2 regions of the Streptomyces formicae genome follow, and region 2 is predicted to be linked to the other one. Evidence: predicted binding sites of a transcription regulator. Region 2 holds the regulator's gene; the other holds the start of a gene.
The links. Region 2 encodes HrcA, which represses chaperone genes, less so after heat shock. Its sites were predicted from a motif close to TTNGCACTCNGNNNNNCNGAGTGCNAA; they were not measured.

Region 1 (8,180 bases), 2.5 Mb from region 2:
CGCAGGGGTGAGAGGCGAGGAGAAGCCCCCGCCACCACCCGATGGGAGACCACCATGCCGCGCTATCTGACGATGATCCGCATCGACGAGAAGAACGCCCCCGCGGATGGACCGAGCCCCGAGCTCCAGGAGCGCATGGGCGCGCTGCTCGAAGAGATCACCAAGGCCGGGGTGATGCTCGACACCGCGGGGCTGCGGCCGACCTCCGAGGGCACCCGCGTCACCTGGGACAAGGGCGAACTGTCCACCACCGACGGTCCGTTCACCGAGACCAAGGAGGTCGTCGGGGGCTACTCGATCTGCCAGGCCAAGGACATGGCGGAGGCGGTCGAGTGGACCAAGCGGTTCCTCAAGACCCACGAGGACTACTGGACGATCACGGCGGAGGTTCGCGAGATCGAGGGATGAGTCCTTGATCAGGGGCTGAGTCGTCGAGCGGGGCCGTGCCTTTGCGGGCGTCGTGACGGGGTGCTCTGATGGATCGCCGTGAGCCATTCCACGGAGCACCCCCGCCCCATGGCGTCGGACGAGCACCCCCGCCAGGCCATCGAGACCGTCTTCCGCATGGAGACGCCGCGCCTCATCGCGGGCGTCGCACGCATCGTGCGGGACGTCGGCATCGCCGAGGAACTGGCCCAGGACGCCCTGGTGGCCGCCCTCGAACAGTGGCCCGAGCAGGGTGTCCCCGACAACCCGGGCGCCTGGCTCATGACCGCCGCCAAGCGCCGCGCCATCGATCTGGTCCGCCGCCGCGAGCGCTACGCCCGCAAGCTCGCCGAGGTCGGCCGCGACCTGGAGAGCGCGCCGCCGCACGTCGACGAGCCCGCCGACCCCGACGCCATCGACGACGACCTCCTGCGCCTCGTCTTCACCGCCTGCCACCCGGTGCTCTCCGCCGAGGCCAGGGTGGCGCTGACCCTGCGGCTGCTCGGCGGCCTGACCACCGCGGAGATCGCGCGCGCGATGCTCACGCCGGAGCCGACCGTGGCGCAGCGCATCGTACGGGCCAAGCGCACCCTCGCCACGAAGGGCGTCGCCTTCGAGGTCCCGTACGGGCCCGACAGGGAGGACCGCCTCGGCTCCGTCCTCGAAGTCATCTACCTCATCTTCAACGAGGGGTACGCCGCCACGGCGGGCGACGACTGGCTGCGGCCCGCGCTGTGCGAGGACGCGCTGCGGCTCGCCAGGGTGCTCGCGGGGCTGATGCCCAAGGAGTCCGAAGTGCACGGCCTGGCGGCCCTGTTGGAGCTCCAGGCGTCCCGCTCGGCGGCGCGGACGGGCCCTGCGGGCGAACCGGTGCTCCTCGCGGACCAGAGCAGGGCCCGCTGGAACCAGATGCTGATCCGGCGGGGGTTCGCCGCGCTGGCCCGGGCGCAGGCCGTGGCCGCGGGGGCCTTGGGGCCGTATGCCTTGCAGGCCGCGATCGCCGCGTGTCACGCCCACGCGCATACGTACGAGGAGACGGACTGGCAGCAGATCGCCGCGCTCTATGGGCTGCTCGCCGCCCGGGTTCCCTCGCCGGTGGTCGAGTTGAACCGGGCGGTGGCGGTTTCTCGGGCCGAGGGGCCTGAGGCGGGGCTTGTGCTTGTTGACGCGCTGGCCGATGAACCCGCGCTGAAGGGCTATCACTTGCTGCCCAGTGTGCGGGGCGACTTGCTTGCCCGGCTCGGCCGGTCGGCCGAGGCTCGCGCGGAGTTCGAGCGAGCGGCGTCGTTGGCCCGCAACGGGCGGGAGCGGGAACTGCTTCTTACTCGGGCTGCCGACTGCTGACCCCTTCGCTGCGGGCTCGCCGTGGCTGGTCGCGCAGTTCCCCGCGCCCCTTACGGGGCCCGGTCGCGCGCCCGCGCGGCGGAGCCGCATGTGTCACAGCCCCGCGCCCCTTACGGGGCGCCGCCCCTTACAGGGCGCGCGCCCCTAACGGGCCGGGTGGCCGATCAGCATCGTCGGGGCGCCTGCCACCCGGGTCAGGAAGACCGTTGCCGCGTTCTTTCCCTGCGGCTTCACCTTGCGGCGCAGCTCCTCCGGTTCCACCGCCGAGCCGCGCTTCTTCACGGTCAGGACGCCGACCTCCCGCTCCCGCAGCAGGGCCTTCAACTTCTTCACGCCGAAGGGGAGTTGGTCGGTGATCTCGTACGCCACCGCGTACGGGGTCGGGTGCAGCTCGTCGGAGGTGACGTACGCGATGGTCTCGTCGATCAGGCCGCCCTCGACCCGCGCGGCCACCTCCGCCACCAGGTGCGCGCGGATGACCGCGCCGTCCGGCTCGTACAAGTAACGCCCCACGGGGCGCACTTCGGGGTCGGGCAGCATCGCGTCGAGCGAGGACCACAGGCTGGCGCCGCCGGGCAGCAGGGTCGCGCGGTGCGAGGCGGGGGAGTCCGTGCCGAACCACAGCACCGCCTCCTTCACGTCGCCGCCGTCCGAGATCCACTCCGCGGCGGCCTCGGCGGGGACCGCCTCGTGCGGGATGCCCGGCGCGATCTTCAGCGCGGCACGCGGCGCCTTGAGCGCGGCGGCGACCGCCCAGGACAGCGGCGGTGAGTACGCCTCGGGGTCGAAGATCCGGCCGCGTCCGCCCCTGCGCGCGGGGTCCACGAACACCGCGTCGTACGACGACGTGTCGACCTCGGTGACGTCCGCCTCGCGCACCTCGATCAGCTCGGCGAGCCCCAGCGCCTCGGCGTTGGCGCGGGCGACGGCGCAGGTCAGCGGGGAGCGGTCGACGGCGAGCACGGAGATCCCGGCCCGCGCGAGGGCGATCGCGTCGCCGCCGATGCCGCAGCAGAGGTCGGCCAGGGACCGTACGCCCAGCGACGTGAAGCTCTCGGCGCGATGCGCGGCGACGGAGGCGCGCGTGGACTGCTCGACCCCGTCGGGCGTGAAGAACATCCGGGCCGCGTCCTCGGCGCCGAACTTCGCCACGGCCCGCTGCCGCAGGCGCGCCTGCGCGAGCGCGGTGGAGACCAGCGCGGCGGGGTGTTCGCGGCGCAGCCGGGTCGCGGCGGCGAGCTCCTGCGCGGGCGCCACGTCCCGCACCTCGTCGAGCAGGGCTCGGCCCGCTTCGGTGTGCAGGGCGGCGAAGGCGGCGAGGGGGTCGCCGAGGTCGGTCTCGTGGCCGCTCGGCGTGTTCGGGTCGTTCACCTGCCCCATTGTGGGCCAGTCGGTGGATGGTGCGCGGCCGGTGGCGGTGTCGGCCCTTCATCAGGGCCTTGAGCTGCGAGGATCCGGCGCCATGCAACTAGTACGACAAACGGAAGAATCCGCCAGAAGACGGAAGAATCAGGCGAGAGCCGCCGCCGCGGTGATCACGGTCGTCGCGATCGCGTCGGGCTGCGCCGTCGGGGGCGAATCCGACACCGTCGAACCGGCCCACGGCCAGCAGCCGCTCCAGGCGCCGCCCGCCCGCGCCCTCGACTCCTACGCCCAGCGGCTCGGCGCTGCCCAGGCCGCGCGGGTCGCCGCGGCCAAGCGGTGGGGCCTGGCGAAGACCCCGCTCGCGGCGCCCCCCGCCCCCGCGGTCAAGCCGCGCCTCACCACCCGCAAGGGCTTCGAGGTGAAGGGCCAGTCGAGCCTGCCGCCCGTCTTCACGACGATCCCGACCAAGGAGAAGGTCGTCTTCCTGACCATCGACGACGGCGCCGAGAAGGACCCGGCGCTGCTGCGGATGATGAGCGACCTGAAGCTCCCGTACACCGCCTTCCTCAGCGACTACCTGGTCAAGGAGGACTACGCGTACTTCGGCAAGATGCAGTCCCGCGGCATCACCCTGAACAACCACACCCTCAACCACCGCTACCTGCCAGGGCTCTCCTACGAGGCGCAGCGCCGCGAGATCTGCGGCATGCAGGACGTCATCACGAAGCACTACGGCAAACGGCCCGAACTCTTCCGCCCGCCGTACGGCAACTACAACCAGGACTCCCTGCGCGCCGCCAAGTCCTGTGGCATCAAGGCGGTGCCCCTGTGGGCGTCGGAGGCGTTCGCCGACCACATGGAGTGGCGCGAGTGGGACCGGGACCTGCATCCCGGCGACATCATCCTCACGCACTTCCGGGGCCGCGCCGACTGGAAGGGCACGATGCCCGACATGGTCCGCAAGGTCATGAAGACGGTCACGGACAAGGGGTACGCGGTGGCCAGGCTGGAGGACTACCTGTGACCCCCCGGGCGCGAGCGCGTCGCCGCCTCCTCGCCGGGGCCCTCCTGTGCGGAGTGCTCGCGCCCGCACTGCTCACGGGGTGCGCGGAATCGGTGGACCCGATCGAGCGACTGGGCAGAAAGGCGGCCCAGAAGATGCCCCAACGCAAACCGGGGCAAGCCGGTCCCAGCTGTGGGCAGGCGTTCCGCAAGGCGGAACGGGTGGGCACAGCCTCACCTGCAGACCCGGCGAAACCGGGGCACCAAGAAGTCGCCGACAAGGAGCCCCCGCCCCCCAAGAAGCGTTGCGACGACAGGGGGCACCACTCCAAGCCCCGCTGAAGCCCGACGCAGTCGATTGGCACTCCGCTTGACCGAGTGCTAATCCCCGTCCTAGTCTCGCTTCTGGCACTCCCCGCTGGAGAGTGCCAACAGCGACGGGCAGGTCCGGCACCCGCGACGACGGATCCACCTGGTCGCCACCCCAGACTGTTAACCCCGTAGATCTCCGAAGGGGGAGACCGGATCGTGACGACCGCAAGCTCCAAGGTTGCCATCAAGCCGCTCGAGGACCGCATCGTGGTCCAGCCGCTCGACGCCGAGCAGACCACGGCCTCCGGCCTGGTCATTCCGGACACCGCCAAGGAGAAGCCCCAGGAGGGCGTCGTCCTGGCCGTGGGCCCGGGCCGCTTCGAGAACGGCGAGCGCCTGCCGCTCGACGTGAAGACCGGCGACATCGTGCTGTACAGCAAGTACGGCGGCACCGAGGTGAAGTACAACGGCGAGGAGTACCTCGTCCTCTCGGCTCGCGACGTGCTCGCGATCGTCGAGAAGTAGTTCACCCCGAAGCAGAAGCATTGCTTTGAGCTGCGCCCCTGGTCACCCCGCTGATGCCGGGCGGCGAGGGGCGTAGTTCGTTGCTGAACGTTCCGGGGGAGCCCCCCGGACCCCCTGAGTTTTCGAGAGGGCTGAATCGCTCCCATGGCGAAGATCCTGAAGTTCGACGAGGACGCCCGTCGCGCCCTTGAGCGCGGCGTCAACAAGCTTGCCGACACGGTGAAGGTGACGATCGGCCCCCGCGGCCGCAACGTCGTCATCGACAAGAAGTTCGGCGCCCCGACCATCACCAACGACGGCGTCACCATCGCCCGTGAGGTCGAGGTCGAGGACCCGTACGAGAACCTCGGCGCCCAGCTGGTGAAGGAGGTGGCGACCAAGACCAACGACATCGCGGGTGACGGCACCACCACCGCCACCGTGCTCGCCCAGGCCCTGGTCAAGGAGGGCCTGCGCAACGTCGCCGCCGGTGCCTCCCCGGCCGCCCTGAAGAAGGGCATCGACGCCGCCGTCGCGGCCGTCTCCGAGGAGCTCCTCGCCACCGCCCGTCCGATCGACGACAAGGCCGACATCGCGGCCGTCGCCGGTCTGTCGGCCCAGGACCCGCAGGTCGGCGAGCTCATCGCCGAGGCGATGGACAAGGTCGGCAAGGACGGTGTCATCACCGTCGAGGAGTCCAACACCTTCGGCCTGGAGCTCGACTTCACCGAGGGCATGGCCTTCGACAAGGGCTACCTGTCGCCGTACATGGTGTCCGACCAGGAGCGTATGGAGGCCGTCCTCGACGACCCGTACATCCTGATCCACCAGGGCAAGATCTCCTCCATCCAGGACCTCCTGCCGCTGCTCGAGAAGGTCATCCAGGCCAACGCCTCGAAGCCGCTCCTGATCATCGCCGAGGACGTCGAGGGCGAGGCCCTTTCGACCCTGGTCGTGAACAAGATCCGCGGCACCTTCAACGCCGTCGCGGTGAAGGCTCCCGGCTTCGGCGACCGCCGCAAGGCCATGCTCGGTGACATCGCCACCCTCACCGGCGGCACCGTCATCGCCGAAGAGGTCGGCCTCAAGATCGACCAGGTCGGTCTCGACGTGCTGGGCACCGCCCGTCGCGTCACGATCACCAAGGACGACACGACCATCGTCGACGGCGGCGGCAACAAGGCCGACGTCGAGGGCCGCGTCTCCCAGATCAAGGCCGAGATCGACGCCACGGACTCCGACTGGGACCGCGAGAAGCTCCAGGAGCGCCTCGCGAAGCTGGCCGGCGGCGTGTGCGTGATCAAGGTCGGCGCCGCCACCGAGGTGGAGCTCAAGGAGAAGAAGCACCGTCTGGAGGACGCCATCTCCGCGACCCGCGCCGCGGTCGAGGAGGGCATCGTCTCCGGTGGTGGCTCCGCTCTGGTGCACGCCGTCAAGGTACTCGAGGGCAACCTCGGCAAGGAGGGCGACGAGGCCACCGGTGTCGCCGTCGTCCGCCGCGCCGCGGTCGAGCCGCTGCGCTGGATCGCCGAGAACGCGGGCCTCGAGGGCTACGTCATCACCTCGAAGGTCGCCGAGCTCGACAAGGGCTTCGGCTTCAACGCCGCGACCGGCGAGTACGGCGACCTGGTCAAGGCCGGTCTCCTCGACCCGGTCAAGGTCACCCGCTCCGCCCTGGAGAACGCCGCGTCCATCGCGTCGCTGCTCCTCACGACCGAGACGCTGGTCGTCGAGAAGCCGGCCGAGGAAGAGGCGGACGCCGGCGCGGGCCACGGGCACGGTCACTCGCACTGACCCGCCTGACGCTGGCGCGTAGCTGAACTGAGGCCCGGTGCCCCCTGCTTGGGGGCGCCGGGCCTCGGTATTTACGGATGCTCGTCTGCCGGGTTGCTCGCCGTCGCCGACCGCGGATCGTGGTCCGTCCTCGCGCAGTTCCCCGCGCCCCTTACGGGGCGCCCCGTCCGGGAGACGCGCGTTTAGGGGCGCGGGGAACTGCGCGATCGGCCACGACGAAACCCGCGGTCGGCGACGGACAGCAACCCGGCAGACGCACCCCCGAAACGCCCTCGCAGACCTACCGAGGCCCGTACTTGCGCCCAGTGCGCGACGTCACCCCACCGAGCAACGACCTCGGCGTCACCTTCGCGATGCCCATCAGCGCCTTGTAGCGCGGGTCGGGGATGGACAGGGACTTGCCACGGGCGAGGTCGGCGAGGGCCGCGGCGACCAGTTTGTCCGCGTCGAGCCACATCCAGTTCGGGATGTTGGACGTGCCCATCCCGGCGCGCTCGTGGAACTCGGTCCGCACCAGCCCGGGGCACAGCGCCATCAGCCGCACCCCCGACCCCGTCAGGTCCTTCGCCGCGCCCTGGGTGAACTGCACGACCCACGCCTTGGACGCGCCGTACGTGCCGCGCGGCACGAACGCCGCCACCGAGGCGACGTTCACCACCCCGCCCCTGCCGCGCTTGCGCATCGACTCCACCGCCGACGACGTCAGCCGCAGCACCGCCTCGCAGTGCACCTTGAGCATGGTCAGCTCGTCGCTCATCGGGACGTCCAGGTACTTGCCCTTGTTGCCGAAACCGGCATTGTTGATCAGCAGGTCGACGGGTTCCCTGGGGCGTGAGAGACGCTCCTCGACGGTCTCGATGCCCTTGTCCGTGGCGAGGTCCGCGGTCAGCACCTCCGCCTCGATGCCGTGCCGGTCGTGCAGCTCGGTCGCCTGCTCCCGCAGCCGCTTGGTGTCGCGTGCCACCAGGACGAGGTTGTGCCCGTCAGCCGCGAGCCGCCGCGCGAAGGCGGCGCCGATACCGGCGGTCGATCCCGTAATCAGAGCCGTAGTCATGGCCCAAGGCTAGTGATCCCGAGGACCGCGACGTCACGCGTCCGGTGCGCCGTACTTCTCGACGTACTCGCGCGCGTTCGCCACCGTCTCGGGGTGCAGCGCGTCTCCGGCCGCGAGCATCCGCGGCAGCAGCGACCGCTCCGTCGTGACGGCACGGAAGTGCAGGGCGACGGTGACGTCGTGCGCGGGCCGGTGCGCGATCTCGACCGGGTCGCCCGCCCGGATCTCGCCCGGCTCGATCACCCGCAGATACGCCCCGGGCACACCGTGCTGGGTGAACCGCTTCACCCACCCCTTCTCGTTCAGGTGCCCCTGGAACGTACGGCAGGGAATGCGGCTGCCCGACACTTCGAGCAGCGGCCCCGAGCCGATCCGCCAG
Region 2 (8,180 bases):
CGCTCGCCGGCTGCGCGGGGCTCGACGCGGAGCTGGTGGCGGAGCGGATCAGGCGGCTCGTGCACGAGTTCTCGGAGCGGCCGCTGGACGACGACATGGCGTTGTTGGTGTTGCAGGCGGACTGAGGGGGCCCGGGGGCGGGGCTTCTCGGGGGCGGCGTGCTCCGGGGCGGTGAGGGATTCCGCGGTGCGGGACAATGGAAGGCATGCCTTCCGCACTGCCCGATGGTGAGCCCATGCCCGAGGACGGGGCGCTGCCCGCGTCCGCCCTGGACGGCGCGGCCGCGCGCCCGCTCGGCTTCTACCTCCACGTTCCGTACTGCGCCACGCGCTGCGGCTACTGCGACTTCAACACCTATACGGCGACCGAGCTGCGCGGCTCCGGCGGCGTGCTCGCCTCCCGCGACAACTACGCGGACACCCTGATCGACGAGGTGCGCCTCGCCAGGAAGGTCCTCGGCGACGACCCCCGCCCCGTGCGGACCGTCTTCGTCGGCGGCGGTACGCCCACGCTGCTCGCGGCCGCCGACCTGGTGCGCATGCTGGCGGCCGTACGCGACGAGTTCGGACTCGCCGACGACGCGGAGATCACCACCGAGGCGAATCCGGAATCGGTCGATCCCGCGTACCTGAGTGAGCTGCGGGCCGGTGGCTTCAACCGGATCTCCTTCGGCATGCAGAGCGCCAGGCAGCACGTCCTGAAGGTGCTCGACCGCACGCATACGCCCGGGCGGCCCGAGGCGTGCGTCGCCGAGGCGCGGGCGGCGGGGTTCGACCACGTGAACCTGGACCTGATCTACGGGACCCCGGGGGAGAGCGACGACGACTGGCGCGCCTCGCTCCAGGCCGCGCTCGGGGCCGGTCCTGACCATGTGAGCGCCTACGCGCTGATCGTCGAGGAGGGCACGCAGCTCGCCCGGCGGATCCGGCGCGGCGAGGTCCCGATGACCGACGACGACGTTCACGCGGACCGGTACCTCATCGCGGACGAGGTTCTCGGGCAGGCGGGCTACGACTGGTACGAGGTGTCCAACTGGGCCACCTCGGAGGCGGGGCGCTGCCTGCACAACGAGCTGTACTGGCGCGGGGCCGACTGGTGGGGGGCCGGTCCCGGAGCCCACAGCCACGTGGGCGGGGTGCGGTGGTGGAACGTCAAGCATCCCGGGGCGTATGCGGGGGCGCTGGCGGAGGGGCGGTCGCCCGGGGCCGGGCGGGAGGTCCTCGCGGACGAGGACCGGCGGGTCGAGCGCATCCTCCTCGAACTCCGCCTCCGCGACGGGTGCCCGCTGGATCTCCTCCGTCCGGCCGGGCTTGCGGCGGCGCGGCGGGCGCTGGGTGACGGGCTGTTGGAGGAGGGGCCCTTCGCGGTGGGGCGTGCGGTGCTGACGCTGCGCGGGCGGTTGTTGGCGGATGGGGTGGTTCGGGGCTTGGTGGACTGAGCGGGGCGGGGTCGGCTCGGCGCTTGCCCTTCTTCGCCTCCGCCCTGCGGCGGGGTCGGCTCGGCGCTTGCCCTTTTCCGCCCTGCGGGCGGCCCTCGTACCCACCCGCTCCACCCGTTCTCCCACCCGCCGGGTGGGAGTCTCCTGTGGGGGCGGGGCGCCGTTGGCGGCGATTCGGTACAGAAGCGGGGATCTCGGGCAGGAGGGGACCCGTCGCGGAGCGACGGAGCGGGCTCCGGGTGGGGGTGTCCGGTGCGGAGTTACGGGTGGGCGGGCGGGTGTGACCGTCGCGGAGCGGCGGGGTTGTTTCTGGTGGGGCGGTTCGGTGCGGAGCTACGGGTGGATGGGTGGGTGGGCGTGGCCGTCGCGGGGCGGCGGGGTTGTTCGTGGTGGGGTGGTTTCGTGATGAGGTACAGGCGGGCCGGGCCACCGGGCGCAGGTGCGCTCCCCGCGGAGGGGAATCCGGTCAAGGCCCAGGGGCCAGTTACTCCGTGACGAAGTCGATCAACTCTTCCACCCGCCCCAGAAGTTCCGGCTCGAGATCCCGGTAGCTGCGCACCGAGCCCAGGATCCGTTGCCACGCGGCCCCCGTGTTCTCCGGCCACCCGAGGGCCCGGCAGACCCCCGTCTTCCAGTCCTGCCCCCTCGGCACCCGGGGCCACGCAGCGATGCCGACCGAGGAGGGCTTCACCGCCTCCCACACGTCGATGTAGGGGTGGCCCACCACCAGCGCGTCCGCCGTGGAGATCTCCGCCGCGATGCGGGACTCCTTGGAGCCGGGGACCAGGTGGTCGACGAGGACGCCGAGGCGGGCGTCGGGGCCGGGACGGAACTCCGCGACGATCGCGGGCAGGTCGTCGATGCCCTCCAGGTACTCGACGACGACACCCTCGATGCGCAGGTCGTCGCCCCAGACGCGCTCGACGAGTTCGGCGTCGTGGCGCCCCTCGACATAGATGCGCCCGGCGCGCGCGACCCTGGCCCGCGCCCCGGGTACCGCCACCGAGCCGGAGGCAGTGCGTGAGGGACGTACGGGAGGAGCGGCCGCGCCCGTCGCGGGGCGGACCAACGTGACCGTACGGCCTTCGAGGAGGAAGCCGCGGGGCGCCATCGGGAAGACGCGGTGCTTGCCGAAGCGGTCCTCCAGCGTCACCGTCGGCCCCTCGGCGGTCTTCTCGCATCGGATCACCGCACCGCAGAATCCGGTGCTCAGCTCCTCGACCACGAGGCCGGCGTCCGCCGCCACCTCGGGCACGGGCTTCGGCTTCTTCCAAGGGGGCGTGAGATCGGCGGAGTACTGGCGCATTCTCCCGACGATAAGAAGAGTGGCAAGGAGCTCCGCTACGACACGCCGAAGCGATCTGCCAGTGTGGCGCGCTGCGCACGGACAAAAGCCGCATCCACCACCGCACCGTGCCCCGGCACGTAGAGCGCGTCCTCGCCGCCGAGTTCCAGGAGCCGGTCAAGCGCCGCGGGCCATCGCTCCGGTACGGCGTCGGGCCCCGCCTGCGGCTCGTCCGATTCCTCGACCAGATCGCCGCAGAACACGATCTCGGGGCCCCCGTCGGCCCCCGGGACGAGGACCGCGAGGTCGTGCCCGCTGTGGCCGGGACCGACGTTGGCGAGCAGCACCCGCACCCCGCCGCCGAGGTCGAGGGTCCACTCGCCGCAGACCAGGTGGCGCGGGCGGACGAGGAGATCGGCCGCCTCGGCCGCCGCGTCCGGGGTCACGCCGTGGCGCACCGCGTCGGCGCGCAGCTCGTCGCGGCCCTTGTCGAAGACCGTGTCGATGCCCACCGCCCCGTACACCTCCACGCCCGCGAAGGCCGCGGCCCCCAGGACGTGGTCGAAGTGCGGGTGCGTCAACACGAGGTGCGTGACCCGCCGCCCGCCCCCGATGAGCTCCTTGGCGCGGGTCCGCAGCGCCGCGCCCTCGGCCAGGGTCGACCCGGCCTCGATCATGAGGGCCGCGTCGTCGCCGACGACGAGCCCCGCCGTGCAGTCCCAGACCGGCAGGCGGCACCGCCCCACACGCGGTGCGAGTCGTTCCCAGCCCGCCGCTTCCCATGCCAGCGCCACGTCCATACGGTGACGCTATCCGTACGCGCCGTGTTCGGCAGCCGCTGTCCGACACGCGTGCGTGACTTCGGCGGGTCCGCCCTTGCCGGGGCCGTACCTCACGGCCGTACACTGACCTTTCGACAGCTGGCACTCACCTGTGGCGAGTGCCAGGCAAGGGGGCTCGGCGGGGCTCGACGACACGTACGACGGCTGGAGGTGTGCGCGATGCTGAATGAACGCAGGCTCGAGGTGCTGCGCGCCATCGTCCACGACTACGTAGGCACCGAGGAGCCGGTCGGCTCCAAGGCGCTGACGGAGCGGCACAGTCTCGGGGTCTCTCCCGCGACGGTCCGCAACGACATGGCCGCGCTGGAGGAGGAGGGGTTCATCGCCCAGCCGCACACCAGCGCGGGGCGCATCCCGACGGACAAGGGCTACCGACTCTTCGTCGACAAGCTCGCGGGCGTCAAGCCGATGACCGCGCCGGAGCGCAGGGCGATCCAGAACTTCCTCGACGGCGCCGTCGACCTCGACGACGTCGTGGGGCGCACGGTGCGCCTGCTCGCGCAGCTGACCAGGCAGGTCGCGGTCGTGCAGTACCCGTCGCTCACGCGGTCGACGGTGCGGCACGTGGAGCTGCTCTCGCTGGCTCCCGCCCGGCTGATGCTCGTACTGATCACGGACACGGGCCGGGTCGAGCAGCGCATGATCGACTGCCCGGCGCCGTTCGGCGAGACCTCGCTCGCCGATCTGCGGGCCCGGCTCAACAGCAGGGTCGCGGGACGCCGCTTCGCGGACGTGCCGCAGCTCGTGCAGGACCTGCCCGAGGCCTTCGAGGCGGAGGACCGCGGCACCGTCGCGACCGTCCTCTCCACCCTCCTCGAAACACTCGTCGAGGAGACCGAGGAGCGGCTGATGATCGGCGGAACCGCCAATCTCACCCGCTTCGGACATGACTTTCCCCTCACCATCCGGCCCGTTCTCGAGGCCCTGGAGGAGCAGGTCGTGCTCCTCAAGTTGCTTGGTGAGGTGCAGGATTCGGGCATGGCCGTACGGATCGGTCATGAGAACGCCCATGAGGGCCTCAGCTCCACGTCCGTGGTCTCGGTCGGCTACGGTTCGGGCAGCGAGGCAGTAGCCAAACTCGGCGTGGTCGGACCGACCCGCATGGACTATCCGGGAACGATGGGAGCAGTACGCGCAGTGGCACGTTACGTCGGACAGATCCTGGCGGAGTCGTAAGTGGCCACGGACTACTACGCCGTACTAGGCGTGCGCCGCGACGCTTCCCAGGACGAGATCAAGAAGGCCTTCCGGAGGCTGGCGCGTGAGCTTCACCCGGATGTGAATCCGGATCCGAAGACTCAGGAGCGCTTCAAGGAGATCAACGCCGCGTACGAGGTGTTGTCGGACCCGCAGAAGAAGCAGGTCTACGACCTCGGCGGCGACCCGCTGTCCCAGGCGGGCGGCGGTGGCGGTGCGGGCGGTTTCGGGGCCGGTGGCTTCGGCAACTTCTCGGACATCATGGACGCGTTCTTCGGTACGGCGTCGCAGCGTGGCCCCCGGTCGCGCACGCGCCGCGGCCAGGACGCCATGATCCGTCTGGAGATCGACCTCAACGAGGCCGCCTTCGGCACCACCAAGGACATCCAGGTCGACACCGCCGTGGTGTGTACGACGTGCAGTGGTGAAGGCGCGGCGCCGGGGACGTCCGCTCAGACGTGTGACATGTGCCGCGGTCGCGGCGAGGTGTCGCAGGTCACGCGGTCCTTCCTCGGGCAGGTCATGACGTCGCGCCCGTGCCCGCAGTGCCAGGGCTTCGGCACGGTCGTGCCCACGCCCTGCCCGGAGTGCGCCGGTGACGGCCGCATCCGGTCGCGGCGGACGCTGACCGTGAAGATCCCCGCGGGTGTCGACAACGGCACGCGGATCCAGCTCGCGGGCGAGGGCGAGGTCGGCCCCGGCGGCGGCCCCGCCGGTGACCTCTACGTCGAGATCCACGAGCTGCCGCACGCCGTCTTCCAGCGGCGCGGGGACGATCTGCACTGCACCGTCACCATCCCGATGACGGCGGCGTCGCTCGGCACGAAGGTGCCGCTGGAGACGCTGGACGGCCTGGAGGAGATCGACATCAGGCCGGGCACGCAGTCCGGTCAGTCGGTTCCGCTGCACGGCCGCGGTGTCACGCACCTGCGGGGCGGTGGCCGTGGTGACCTCATCGTGCACGTCGAGGTCCTCACGCCGAGCAAGCTCGATCCCGAGCAGGAACGGTTGCTGCGGGAGCTTGCGCAGCTGCGGGGCGAGGAGCGGCCCACGGGGCAGTTCCAGCCGGGGCAGCAGGGGTTGTTCTCTCGGCTCAAGGACGCGTTCAACGGGCGGTAGCGCCTGGAGCGGTGTTGTTGCTTGGCCCCTCGGTCGCGGATTCCGTGCCGGGGGGCTTGCTTTTTGCGCTTCGCGCTTTGGCTGCGGGGGGTGGGGGTTGCTCGCGCAGTTCCCCGCGCCCCTTACGGGGCACCCCCCTGGCGGGCACGATTCGGTGGGTTGTGTCGGACGTGGCACGATGCCGTCATGTCCTCCGCACTGACCGATCTCTGCCGCCATCCGATCGTGCAGGCGCCCATGGCGGGTGGCGCCTCGGGGCCGCAGTTGGCCGCCGCCGTCGCCGAGGCCGGTGGGCTCGGGTTCCTCGCCGCCGGGTACAAGACCGCCGACGGGATGTACCAGGAGATCAAACAGCTGCGGGGGCTCACGTCGAAGCCCTTCGGCGTCAACCTCTTCATGCCGCAGCCCGAGTACGCGGACGCCGCCGCCGTCGACGTGTACCGCAACCAGCTCGCCGGTGAGGCCACCTGGTACGAGACGCAGCTCGGCGACCCCGACAGCGGGCGTGACGACGGGTACGACGCCAAGCTCGCGATCCTGCTCGACGATCCGGTGCCGCTCGTCTCCTTCACCTTCGGGTGCCCCACCCGCGACGTCTTCGACGCGTTCGCGCGCGTCGGCACCCTCACCGTCGTCACCGTGACCACGCCCGAGGAGGCCCAGACCGCCCAGTGGTCCGGCGCCGACGCCGTGTGCGTGCAGGGCGTCGAGGCGGGCGGCCACCAGGGCACCCACCGGGACAACCCCGAGACCGACGGCGCGGGCATCGGGCTGCTCTCCCTGATCACGCAGGTCCGCGAGACCGTGCAGATCCCCGTCGTCGCCGCGGGAGGGCTGATGCGCGGCGCGCAGATCGCCGCCGTCCTCGCGGCGGGCGCCGACTCCGCGCAGCTCGGCACGGCGTTCCTCGTCACCCCCGAGTCGGGCGCTAACCCCCTGCACAAGCAGGCCATGACCAACCCGCTGTTCGTGCGGACCGAGCTGACCCGGGCGTTCTCCGGACGCCCGGCGCGCGGCCTGGTCAACCGCTTCATGCGCGAGCACGGTCCGTACGCCCCCGCCGCCTACCCCCAGGTCCACCACCTCACCAGCGGCCTGCGCAAGGCCGCGGCCAAGGCCGGTGACGCGCAGGGCATGGCGCTCTGGGCGGGGCAGGGGCACCGGCTCGCCCGTGAGCTGCCCGCCGGGCAGCTCGTCGAGGTCCTGGTGGCCGAGCTGGCAGAGGCCAGGGCCGCGCTGGTGTCCGAGGCGCGGGGAGAAGAGGCGTGACCGCCCCCGTCTTCGTCGTCGAGCACTTCGACGCGGGCGACGGCGGACGCTACGTGCTGGACGGGCCCGAGGGACGGCACGCCGTATCGGTGAAGCGGCTGCGCGCAGGCGAGGACGTCGTCCTGACCGACGGCGCGGGGCGCTGGGCGCAGTGCGTGGTCCTCGACACCGAGGGCAAGGACCGGCTGGTGGTGAAGCTGGACTCCTACGCCGAGGAGCCCGCGGAGTCGCCCCGCGTCACCGTCGTACAGGCGCTGCCCAAGGGCGACCGTGGCGAGCTGGCCGTCGAGACCATGACGGAGACCGGCGTGGACGCCGTCGTGCCGTGGACCGCGTCGCGCTGCATCACGCAGTGGAAGGGCGAGCGCGGTCTCAAGGCCCTCGCCAAGTGGCGGGCCACCGCGCGCGAGGCGGGCAAGCAGTCGCGCCGGGTGCGCTTCCCCGAGGTGCTCGACGCCGCGTCCACCAAGCAGGTCGCCGCGCTGCTGGCGGAGGCCGACTTCGCCGCCGTCCTGCACGAGGAGGGCAGCGAGCCGCTGGCCACCGCGGAACTTCCGGCGAGCGGGCACATCGTCCTGGTGGTCGGGCCCGAAGGGGGCGTGTCCCCGGACGAGTTGGCGGCGTTCGCCGAGGCGGGCGCGAAGCCGTACCGACTCGGCCGCAGTGTGCTGCGTACGTCGACGGCGGGCACCGCGGCGACCGCGCTGCTGCTCGGTCGCACGGGTCGCTGGTCCTGAACCACTGCCGGATGGCGGCCTCCTGAGGACCCGTCGGGCCGCCGATGGACAGATGGCCGCATGCGGTCTACCGCCCGGGCGTGCGCAGTGGCACTCTGCCGCCTATGGGGGCATTGAGGCGGTTAAGCGGCACGTACTCGCTGAAGCGGCGTTCACCGGTTCTGTACGCCGTCGCGCTCGCCGGGGCGGCCGCGATCGGCGTCACCGCGTGCGATCCCGTGGACGGGCAGTTGAACACCTCCGCGGTCGCGCTCACCACCGACGAGATGGGCACCAAGGAGCTGGAGCGCCAG

Region 1: groES (co-chaperone GroES) is a predicted target of HrcA. The motif match lies at 4,496-4,522, and genes of this name have one in related genera.

Annotation. Positions count from the first base shown of each region.
Region 1 is NZ_CP022685.1:5,632,555-5,640,734, forward strand. Features, by position in the region: gene KY5_RS24645 (YciI family protein) at 55-408, shown strand; gene KY5_RS24650 (RNA polymerase sigma factor) at 517-1,770, shown strand; gene KY5_RS24655 (THUMP-like domain-containing protein) at 1,915-3,150, opposite strand; gene KY5_RS24660 (polysaccharide deacetylase family protein) at 3,233-4,159, shown strand; gene groES (co-chaperone GroES) at 4,666-4,974, shown strand; gene groL (chaperonin GroEL) at 5,119-6,747, shown strand; gene KY5_RS24680 (SDR family NAD(P)-dependent oxidoreductase) at 7,028-7,801, opposite strand; gene KY5_RS24685 (MOSC domain-containing protein) at 7,835-8,180, opposite strand, start outside.
Region 2 is NZ_CP022685.1:3,138,323-3,146,502, reverse strand. Features, by position in the region: gene KY5_RS13470 (SpoIIE family protein phosphatase) at 1-125, shown strand, start outside; gene hemW (radical SAM family heme chaperone HemW) at 206-1,438, shown strand; gene KY5_RS13460 (DUF3097 domain-containing protein) at 1,923-2,744, opposite strand; gene KY5_RS13455 (MBL fold metallo-hydrolase) at 2,780-3,523, opposite strand; gene hrcA (heat-inducible transcriptional repressor HrcA) at 3,725-4,741, shown strand; gene dnaJ (molecular chaperone DnaJ) at 4,742-5,881, shown strand; gene KY5_RS13440 (nitronate monooxygenase) at 6,068-7,150, shown strand; gene KY5_RS13435 (16S rRNA (uracil(1498)-N(3))-methyltransferase) at 7,147-7,887, shown strand; gene KY5_RS13430 (hypothetical protein) at 7,992-8,180, shown strand, end outside.